Regions from separate parts of the Lactobacillus sp. UBA5813 genome, predicted to be linked through region 2. Evidence: predicted binding sites of a transcription regulator. Region 2 holds the regulator's gene; each other region holds the start of a gene.
The links. The regulator NrdR, encoded in region 2, represses ribonucleotide reductase genes. The targets are predictions, from matches to a motif close to ACACNATATATNGTGT.
Positions count from the first base shown of each region.

Region 1: the regulator NrdR is predicted to act here: its motif matches at 1,800-1,815, upstream of pnuC (nicotinamide riboside transporter PnuC).
Region 3: the regulator NrdR is predicted to act here: its motif matches at 1,710-1,725, upstream of B2008_RS00460 (deoxynucleoside kinase).

Region 1 covers NZ_DICZ01000008.1:12,086-15,863, forward strand. The annotation lists partial or broken gene B2008_RS01370 (ABC transporter ATP-binding protein) at 1-535, shown strand, start outside; gene B2008_RS01375 (PAS domain-containing protein) at 581-1,318, shown strand; gene B2008_RS01380 (hypothetical protein) at 1,355-1,609, opposite strand; gene pnuC (nicotinamide riboside transporter PnuC) at 1,860-2,603, shown strand; gene B2008_RS01390 (YSIRK-type signal peptide-containing protein) at 2,919-3,524, shown strand; gene B2008_RS01395 (hypothetical protein) at 3,479-3,778, shown strand, end outside.
Region 2 covers NZ_DICZ01000017.1:88,849-92,626, forward strand. The annotation lists gene dnaI (primosomal protein DnaI) at 131-1,030, opposite strand; gene B2008_RS03540 (DnaD domain protein) at 1,041-2,384, opposite strand; gene nrdR (transcriptional regulator NrdR) at 2,384-2,854, opposite strand; gene coaE (dephospho-CoA kinase) at 2,857-3,459, opposite strand; gene mutM (DNA-formamidopyrimidine glycosylase) at 3,456-3,778, opposite strand, start outside.
Region 3 covers NZ_DICZ01000004.1:26,037-29,814, reverse strand. The annotation lists gene B2008_RS00470 (GRP family sugar transporter) at 1-264, shown strand, start outside; gene B2008_RS00465 (deoxynucleoside kinase) at 314-1,000, opposite strand; gene B2008_RS00460 (deoxynucleoside kinase) at 1,021-1,668, opposite strand; gene nagB (glucosamine-6-phosphate deaminase) at 1,863-2,582, opposite strand; gene B2008_RS00450 (aldo/keto reductase) at 2,686-3,504, shown strand; gene B2008_RS00445 (ATP-binding cassette domain-containing protein) at 3,603-3,778, opposite strand, start outside.

The DNA.
Region 1 (3,778 bases), on a different contig from region 2:
GGATGCAGATTAAGCAGCTGGCCTATGTGACTAGTTCGGATCACAAAGAGATTTTTAATGATGTGTCTTTAGAAGTAAAACCAGGTGAAAAGGTTTTGCTGATGGCATCGAGCGGTTGAGGCAAAACTACTTTATTGCGGCTAATGCTTGGACTTAAAAAGCCGAAAGAAGGACAAATCATTTTGAACCACAAAAATGTTAGCGGCAATTGGAAATTCATGAAGCAGGGCTTGATCAACTGGTTAAAGAACACGGCTTAGATGGCTTGGTCGGTGAAGACGGCAATAATTTATCTGGTGGTCAGATTCAGCGAGTTGAAATTGCACGTGCGCTTTTATCAGGTCGACCAATTCTATTAGCAGATGAAGCCACGAGTGTGCTTGATCCTAACTTGTCTTTGGCAATTCATAAGACTTTATTGAAGAATCCGCGAGTAGCCGTGATTGAAGTAGCGCATAAAATTTCTCCAGAAGAAAAAGCGATGTTTGATAAAATCGTTCATTTAGATAAACGCAGCATTGAGACAAAAATGTAGTAAATTATAGGTGTAAAGATTAGTTTTTTAAGGGAGAGATTTAAAATGGCAGAACCTAAATGGTTGAAGGATATGAATCCTGATGAATATTTAAAAGAAGACTATGAAGCAAACGGCGAGGCTAAAGCAGGCACGACCATTCATGGCATTGATAAAGATGATCCTGATTGGTTAGATAAGGCTGCCAAGAAGGTTAATGCCGCAGAAGGCAATGACTATGTAAAATTAGATGCTGGTCTGATGACAGTTAACCAATTGAATTGGATGCTTAGAAATACGATTGGTGAAATGACGTTTGTTGACGATAATAACCAGCTTCTTTGGTACAATCGTCCAATTGATCCCAACTATAAGATGCTGGCAAGCAGAAAGCCATCTGATATCGGCAACGGAATCGGTAAGTGTCATCCAAAGCAAGCAACTGCAACTGCTAAGAAAGTTACGCATGCTTTGAGAACGCAGCCAGATGGTCACGATGAGGTTGAAATGCCAGTGCCTAACGGCAATCTGAAAAAATTGATTTACCACCGCTACAAGCGAGTTGAAGATGACGAAGGCAATTACGCTGGTACTTATGAATGGGTTCAAGATATTTATCCATTAGTAAAATACTTCTGCGAAACGACCGGTCAAAAATTAGTGATCGATCCGGATGCAACCACCGGTGCAACTTATCGTAAGAATTCAGATCCTGATGCAGTCAGTGGCGCATCAAGCAAAGAAACTGAAAAGAAAACTGAGAAAAAGCCGGATACTTCAACTGGAGCTTCGCAACATGAATAATTGAAAAAGGCAGTCTCTTATGAGGCTGCCTCTTTTTTAGTTATAGATTGGCTGCTCTTGCACTGCAATGTAAAGATCAGCCATTTGATCATTTCTAAAATTAGATAGTTGGGGATAAACGAAATTATGGATCACTTGATAGCCATATGGCATGTGATAATGGATCAGGCTTTTTAAGTGGTGAGTTGGCAAATTGCATTTGTTTTTGATTCTCGTTGAATATTTGCCGACATGATTGCCGTAGAGATCATAGTAAATAAGGTTGATTTGCAGGGGATGTTCTTTTTTCATAAGCAAACCTTTCTGTGAAATATGACATCGTGTCACTTTTGACTAACATTATATGATATTTGGATCTCCTGTCAAAAAATAAAACTGCTGCCAGGGGTAGCAAAAATGTCATCAGAATACAAGTCTTTATTTTTATTTCACACAATACTAAACTAGATGTCGAGGCTTTTTCTGGAAAAAAGCGGAAAAGGCACAAGATGTTGTATATTAGTTCACACCTTGTGAACCTAAAGTATTGAGGAGAGATTTTATGCAAACTAATAAGAATGAGAATTATTTTGTCTGGCTATGGAACCAGCTTAAGGGTTGGCCAATTCAGAACTACTGCTTGTGGTTCTTTGCTTTTGGCTTCCAATTGGCAATTTTATTGCAAACTAAGATGACCAGTGTTACTGTGATTACTTTTATCGGTACTTTATTAGGTACTCTTTGTGTTTTGGCAATTAATGCTACTAAGGCAATTAACGGCTGGTTAGGTTTGATCTCAGCTGCCTGCTTTATTTATGCAGGTTGGTCAGCTAAGAACTACTTATCAATTTTTGAGCAAATTGCTTATATTGCTACCTTGGACTTGCCAGTTATCTTGGCTGTTAAGTCCTGGAATAATGATACCAAGAACCACTTGCGGAAATTTGGCGCTAAGGAATGGGTAATTGCCATCGTTGGTACGCTTGCCGTTTACTTGGTTTCTGGTTTCTTGATTGGCAAATTTACCAATGATCCTCGTCCCTGGATTGATGCAATCAGTTTTGCAATTTCTCTTACTGCTGGCATCATGTGCTTTATGCGTTATAACAACCAATACTTCTGGTGGACAGCCAGCGGCATTTTCCAATTGATTCTTTGGAGCGTAACCTTTGCTCAAGGCGATTCAACTTTAGCCATGGCTGTTAACTCATTGATTTATGTAATTAACGATATTTTAGCCTTTACAGTTTCGCCGTGGTTCAACATGGGTCGACGTCGTGAAGGATTGAAAGAAATCAAAAAATAATTTTTAAAATAAAAACGGATTAAATAAATAGTTAACGATAGTAATATTTATTCAATCATTGAAGCAAATGGGATTTGTTCTCATTTGCTTTTTTTGATAGCTGTAAAAATATTAATGGATAAATTAGTGGAAAATAATATATTAAGAATATTTAAAAGCGGGTTCAAAGAGATAACGTATATTAAATGAATATTATATACTATAAGTGCTAATAAGTGACATAATATTACACTCCATGTTAATAAATGTTTTTAACAGAAAATGAGGTATAATTTTATGGTTTCAAGAAAAATTTATTAGAAAAAATCCGCAAAATTGAAGAAAAAACATGAACATCATTCAATTCGCAAATTCGCAATGGGTGCGGCCTCCGTTTTGATTGGTTTGACTTTTATGGGTTCAAACAGTCGTCCTGTAAAAGCTTCAAAAACAAAAAAAATTAATCTGAAATTGTTTTGGTTGAAAGCCAAAGCACTGAGAGTGAAGCAACTGAGCAGAATCTCATTGATCAATATACTGCCGACTCAGAAACGGTTGACAGTCAAACAAGTACTCAAAGTACGGAGACGACTGATAATTCAGATGATCAAAGAGTTAAAGATGTACGACAAAAATGGCAATTTGATGAATCTTAAGGATAATACGGTTTATGTGACTGTAGGGTCCTTAAATAATGGTAGTACAAGTTCCGGTCATCCAGAATACATTGAAAAGGCTGAAATTATTAGTAGTGATGGTCACATTGGTGAAGGCGTTGCTTTGCCAGAGTCAGATACCTTAACTGGGATGATTCTAAAGACAGAAGCAAAGAAATCTTTGGTGCAGGTTTGTTCAAAGTTTCAGGAAACAGCATTAAGATTTGCTTCAGCAATGAATTGGGCTCAGCTTGGGCAACATTTTCAACAACTGTTCCTAAGTTGACCTTCGAAGGTGAAAAGCCGGTTGAGCCTACTAAGCCAGAAGGGATTACGATTACTTGGCAGCCAGGTGAATTGGTATTGAATAAGAATTCTAACGTTCATGTTCACTACATCGACGTTCATGAAGAAGCTAAAAATGGCGTGACAGACTTTAATCCAGACCATGGTTTTGAATTGACTGATCAACTGCAAAGTCTCACTCACTTGGCAATTGGCGATAATTATGAAAATGAATTGTGGGACTGGGAAAGTGCC
Region 2 (3,778 bases):
CGAAAGAGTCGGGACGACTTTCTAATGAAGAACTTCCAGAACTAGGTTCTTCTCTCTGAGACGAAAGTCGTCATATCTCTTTCATCAACTGATATTATACGCGCTCCCATTTTCTAATCAAGTCCTAATTTTAAATTTTTCTGCGATTTGGACCAGAAACAATAACTTCTCTAGCCAAAAAGCGAATCCGCTGCATAATTCTCGCAGCTTTAACCTTATCTAAACTATTTTTTGTTTCGGCAAAATGCTCTTCTAAAGTCTCCATATCAAGATTGGAAGAGAAGAAAGTAGGCAAAACATTGTCCATTCTTGCCTGCAAAATTACGCCTAAAACATCATCTCTAGACCATGGACTTAATGTTTCTGCTCCAATATCATCTAAAATCAAAAGATCGCATTCCGCAACGCGTTTAATCTCAGCTTGCAAACTATTATCTTCAAAGTGCCTTGATAAGCCTGCAATAAAAGTCGGTACATGCAAAAAGATTACGTTTTTGCCGCTTTTGGCAACTTGATTTGCCAGTCCAGCCAAAATATAGGTCTTTCCTCGGCCAAAATCGCCAGAGAGATACAGGCCTTGCTGATGAGGATTCTTGCTATATTTTTTCAAGAACTCACCAATCTGGGTTAGAACTTCTTTTCGTCCCTTATCAATCTCAACCTCACTCAGACGGACATCATGCAACCGTTCAGGCAAATCGATTAGCTGTAAATGCGCTTTGGTGTTTTTTTCCTTATCTGCTTCAATTTTTTCAGCAGTTGGCCGGTAGCGAACGTCGATCACCTTGCCATTTAAGAAGAGTTCGGGCTCATAACCCGCCATCACCTTATTGGGATCCTGCAGCTGTGAATAAAATTCGAATAAATTCGGCATGGAAGTTTTGACCATGTTTTTATCAATTTTATTCTTATTTTTAATTAAAAAATCTCGTACTACAGGATTATGCAGAATCTCTGTTTGCAACTCGCCTTGATCGCCCAAATTGCGTTTTTTCACGATTTTATTGATCACATCACCAATCGGTTGCATTATTACTCACCTACTTTGATCCATTCTGATCTTCTAAGTTCTTGAAGAAATTCTTTAAATCTTCTGAATCGACATTGGAATCTGTCTTGGCTTTTTTCTTGCTCCAATCAGTTCCCTTTTCAACGTGCTTAGGTTGATTATAGCCATAGCGTTGCGGCTTTTTGCTCCGCTTTTCCTGTCTTTTCTCCAGATATTGCAACGCCTGCGGTGCCGATGCAATACCATGCTGCAGCCAATCATTGGCAATCCGATATGCCAAATTGGGCGATACCATTGAATCGTAAGTTAAGCAGGCATAGACCAAAATGTTGATCAAATCGCTTGGCAGGCCATATTGGCTGCGCAAAACATTCAGAGTCCGTTTTTCGCCTGGACTTGCAAAACCGCCCTTATCAGCTTTAATTTGATACAGAAATTCAGCCGGTGACATCTGAGTTGCGTCTTGCAGCAGTTTTTGCTTATCAGTTGATACTTTGACTGGTCTTGCCTGATTGCTATCCTGTGTTAATTCATGATTAACCTGTTTACGGGTATGGGAGCTGCGGTAATTTTCGGCGATCAAATTCTCTATTTTCCGCAAGTCCAATTCCTGTTGACCGTGCAAACTAGGCAGGCTTTCATCAATAAATTCTTGTTCGTCTAAGCCATAGGTCTGCATTACGCCCAAGATCTGCGCCTTCTTATGATCAATTTCAGAACTTGGAATGCTGTAACGGGCAAATTGATCCTTCATAAAGCCCCAGTCAACATGATCGTTTTGATTAACTTCTGCGGTTTTTACCTTTGGCGCCGTATTTTCTTGAGCTGCTTGGATTACTTCTGTTGACGGATTAATTGCTTCATCCCCCGGCAGACGAAAGACTTCAATAAATGAAGCCGAAATATCGCGAGCATTTTTGACTTTTTTTTGTCGACTTCTGGTTTTCTTGGCAAAATAATGACTTAAACTGTGAAAAGCCGTGTTGCCAACCTTTTCTTTCAGCAGACTAGCCAATAGCTGCGTAGAAAAAAATTCTTGTGAGCTAGGAACTTTTAACAATTTAAAGGCCAAAACCTGATTAACAACATTATCAACTAAGTAAGTCTGAACTAATCCGACAGCTTCCAACTTGTGCAAAGAGCGGAAAAGCAACTTTAAATTGCAGTCCAGCTGCTCTTGTAAAGAATAGATTCCCTGAGCATCTGACAAAATGGAATATGGATTAAAATTTTGAATCAAGGTTTGATATAAAGCAATTGCTGTCGAACCAACCAAGGGTTGATAAAGTTTAATCAGAATTTGCTCATCATCTGGAAAAAGATCAATTTGATTCAGCACATAAAAGGGCTGCTTGGGATCAGCTGTCTCAAACATTAATTATTATCCTTCTCTCGTTTGGCCATCATGTCTTCCATTGTTTTCATGAAACTAGACATATCTTTAAATTCACGGTAAATCGAGGCAAAACGAATGTATGCAACATCGTCAATATTAGCCAAATCATCCATCACGAACTGGCCAATCTTCTTGGATGAAATTTCGCTTACGCCTTGCTTTCTGATTTTATTTTCAACATCGTCCGCCAAGTGTTCGAATTGTTCACTGGAAATCGGACGTTTTTGTCCTGCCGCCATTACACCATGCAAAATCTTTTCCCGGTTAAATGGCTCACGGGTACCATCATTCTTGATAACTAATAATGGTGCGGTTTCAACTCTCTCAAAGGTAGTAAAACGAAAACCGCAATTTTCACACTCGCGCCGACGTCTAATTGCACGATTTTCATCACTTGGACGCGAGTCAATCACACGTGAAGAATTATGATGACAATTTGGACATTCCATAATTATCCCTCTGCTTCAACTTTCAATAAGATTTCTTTTAATTTCTCTTCTAATTCATCTATTGTACCAGTATTATCCACTACAAAGTCCGCCTTGGCAATCTTTTTTGCTAATGGCATTTGACTGTCAATTCTGGCTTGCGCTTGACTTTCAGTTAAATTATTGCGTTCCATCAATCGCTTTAGCTGTAAACTTTCAGGCAAACTAATCACTAATACGAAGTCACACAGCCTTTGGCCCCCTGTTTCATATAGTAAAGGCGCATCAAAAACGACAATCTTTTCTGCCTGTTCGCGATACTTGTTTAGCTTATTTACTACTTCTTGATAAATCAGGGGATGTGTTATTTCATCCAACCGCTGCATTTTTTGCGGATTATGAAAAACAATTTCTCCGAGCCTTTTGCGATTAATCTTTTTGTCTGAATCCAGAATTGCAGACGAGAACTCTGTCACAACTTCGTTATATCCCTGTTTGCCTGGATCATAAATATGATGCGCAATTTTATCGGAATCAACGATTGGAATATGATGTTTTTTAAAGAAATTATCCGCGGTGCTTTTACCTGTCGCAATTCCACCGGTTAAACCTAAAACTAAAGTCATTGATAGTTCACCTGACAATGTGGACAAAATGTGGTTCCACGGCCATTAACTTTGATTTTTTCAAATTTATTGCCGCAGTTTGGGCAAGCCTCGCCGACATGACCATAAACCTGCAGCATTTTTTGAAATCCGCCTGCATTACCGTTAGCATCCAGATAAGTATGGACTGTAGTCCCGCGCATTTTAATAGCAATGGAAATTTCATGATTGATCTTCGTGTGCAGTTCTTTTACTTTATCTTCTGGAATTTTTGAAGCAATGCTTAGCGGGTGAATTTTGCTCTGCCATAAAACTTCATCAACATAAATATTGCCTAAAC
Region 3 (3,778 bases), on a different contig from region 2:
ATGAAAGAAATAAAGTCAAAAAGCAGCTGGCAAAGCCTGCTTGCTGGTTTCATCTTTTCAATTGCGGCAACGACCTATATCTTGTCAGTTAAAGATAATGGTGTTAACATGGCATTCGTTGTTTCTCAACTTTCAGTAGTTATTTCTACCTTAGGCGGAATGATTTTCTTGCATGAAAAGAAGAGCAAGAAAGCTATATTCTTTACTATTACTGGTTTGATTTTAATTTTTGCTGGTGCAATTTTAACTACTATCATGCATTAATTTCATTAAATAAAAATTCCTGCGAGGATGTAATCTTGCAGGAGTTTTTTTATGCTTCGATTTGAATATCGGTTGATTTATCCCAGTTGAGTGACAATTTGCCGATAGATTTCAATTTAGCAACGATTTGATCCAAGACGATCTCACGGTCCTTCTCAGAAGCCATAAAATCAAACTTGTCACCATCGATTTCCATCTTAGGTGAATGATCATATTTTTCATACCATGGCTTGTAGTAGCTTAATAAACGCTTATAGTAGTCTTCTAGCGTTGAATCGTAACTAAGCTGTTCATACGGACGACCACGTTTTTGAATTCGTTTGATCATCATATCATATGAAACATTAATGTGAACAAGCAAATCTGGGTTCTTCTTCGGCATCCGCTTCAATTCGCCCATCATATTGTTCAATAATTCATAGTAGGTATCTACTTCTTCTTGTGTGGCACGACCAATATCTGCGTTCATTTGGAAAAATAAGGCATCTTCATAAATTGAACGGTCAAGTACGTTATTATCTGCGGTTAAGGCTTCTTTGATACTGTGAAAACGCGTATTTAAAAAATATACTTGAAGCAAGAATGCGTACTTTTTTGGATCAGCATAAAAGAGTGGCAGAACAGGGTTGTCGTCAACACTTTCATAAAATGGTTTAGTACCTAAATATTTAGCTAAAATTCCGGTTAAACTAGATTTTCCGGCTCCAATGGGCCCGCTTAATACAATAACTGTCATCACTTTCCTTCTATCTAGAGTTATAAATTACCGATTTCACGCAATTTATTGTCGATCTCATTCAAAACTTCTTTTTTGGCATCTTCATCAACGATAAAATCAAGATTATCGCCGTTAATTTTCATTTTAGGAGAAGCATCATAGTGCTCATACCAAGGTTCATAGTATCTAAGAAGTCTAGCATAATAATCCTTCAGACCAGGATCACTGGAAAGCTGTTCATATGAACGGCCGCGCTTTTTAATCCGGGTAAGCATTGTTTCGAGCGAAACATGAATGTAAATTAATAAATCTGGCTTTTTGCTTGGATTGCCAGGCGTGTCTTCCATCATGTTTTCAAGCAAATCGTCGTAGATCTTGAACTCAGTTGGATCGGCAATCCTGCTATCCACGTTCATCTTGAAGAAAAGTGCATCTTCATAAATTGAACGGTCAGAAACGCTGTTCTTTTCTTGAACTGCTTGATTAATTTGAGCTAAGCGGTGGTTGAGCAGATAAGTATTAAGCAAGAAGGTATAACGCTTCATATCCTTGTAGTATAGGGGAAGAACGGGATTGTTATCGACGCCTTCATAAAATGCTTGCGTACCTAGATGTTCGGCTAAAATACTGGTTAAACTGGATTTTCCGGCTCCAATGGGCCCACTTAAGACAATAACTTGAATCACACTCTTTCTTCAACACAATATGTAGAACATTAAATAGTTTAATACGATATATTGTGTCTAACAAGCAATTTTTTAATTCTGTTAAACGGTAAAAAGTCAAGTTCTGGATTTGTATTTTGAGTAGAAATCGAATAGAAATAAAAATACCAGCTAAGCATTTTTGCTTAACTGGCATTTCTTATCATAAATTTTGTTTAGTTCTTATATTTATCGTCAAGTTCTTTGGCAGCTGCCTTGTCAACGATTACCGTTACGTCAGCATGCTTTTGCAAAATTGATGCAGGAACATCTTCAGTGATTGGACCTTCGATCATTTCTTTAACGGCATGAGCTTTCTTTTCGCCAAAGGCCATCAAAACGATCTTCTTAGAAGCCATAATGTTGGCTGGACCCATACAGATAGCACTCTTTGGCACTTCATCAATATTGTCAAAGAAGCGAGAGTTGGCCTTGATTGTATTTTCAGTCAACTTAACTTCGTGGGTGCCGATTTCAAATGAAGTACCTGGTTCGTTAAAAGCAATGTGACCATTGCGACCGATACCTAACAGTTGAATGTCGATTGGGTTGTCCTTAATGATTTGATCGTATTTTTTACAAAAAGCAGGAATATCTTTTGCCATTCCATCTGGAATATAAGTCTTCTTGAATGGCTTTTTATCAAATAAATGTTTTTGCATAAAGTAATGATAACTTTGAGGATTATCTGGCTTTAAACCAACGTATTCATCCAGGTTAATACTAGTAAGACCAGAGCAGTTAAGGTCGCTTTTTACCCAGTTTTGGTAAAGAGTTTCTGGAGTAGAACCAGTAGCAAGGCCTAAAACCTTGGCTCCGTCTTTAATCCCTTTTTCGAAAATTTCAAATGCTTTAGCTCCGCCTTCAATTTGGTCTTCTGTAACAATAACTTTCATCATAAATAAATCCTCCTTTATTTACTGGTCTAGTCCATTATAAAATGGTCTATGCCATTTTGTCAATCGAAAAATGTAGTAAAATCTAAGTGAGGTGAAAAAGATGGACTTAACTGGCTTAGGGATAGGTACCTGGAATATAGGTGAAGATCCTAAAAAGAAAAAAGACGAAATTGCAGCAATTAGATATGGATTAGATAATGGCATTAAGATTATTGATACTGCCGAGATGTATGGTGAAGGCAAAAGCGAAACCTTGGTTGGTCAAGCAATTAAAGGTTATGATCGTAGCCAAATGTATCTTATTTCTAAGTTTTACCCTTATCATGCAACGCCTGAACTTGAGCGCAAAAGTCTTGAAGCTAGTCTTAAGAGATTAGGAACGGACTACTTAGACTTATACTTGCTTCATTGGCGGGGCAGTCACCGGTTATCAGATACGATTCGTGGATTGGAAGATCTAAAAAAGGAAGGTCTGATTCGGCAATGGGGTGTTTCAAACTTTGATACTCCTGATATGAAAGAACTTTTTTTTGTACCAGGTGGTCAAGCATGCTTTGCCAATGAAGACTTGTATAACTTGGATCACCGCGGCGTTGAATATGATCTATTGCCATGGCAAGAGGAAAATAAGGTTAACTTTATTGGCTACTCGCCATTCAATTCAGGCAAAGGCAATACGATCAGAATTACGCATAATTTAAAGACTGTAGCGCGTGATCATGATGCTACGCCACACCAAATAATGCTTGCTTGGGCCTTGCGCAGTGGGAAAATTTTATCAATTCCTAAATCAGGCAAGGTTAGTCATATGAAGGAAAATATTGCAGCACAAGAAATTAAACTTAACGATGATGAATTGCGGTTAATCAATTCTGATTTTCCACAACCGACTCACAAGCTGCCACTCGATATGATATAAAAGAAAAACCGTCTTTCCAGATTGGAAAGGCGACTTTTTCTTTAAAAATATTCAGCTTTATTTTATGACTTTTTCACATAAAAGTTAATGGAGCTGTTTTATTCGCTTCTAAGAGCGATTGCGGCATCCTTTTTGGCTGCCATTCTTGCTGGCAAGTGTCCACCGATTAATGTCAAAACAGTAGAGATGATGATCAGATAAAGCGCGTGAAGCGGATTTAATTGAGCTACGTTTGCCAAGTCAGTTATGTTGTAGATAACCGTATTAATTGGAA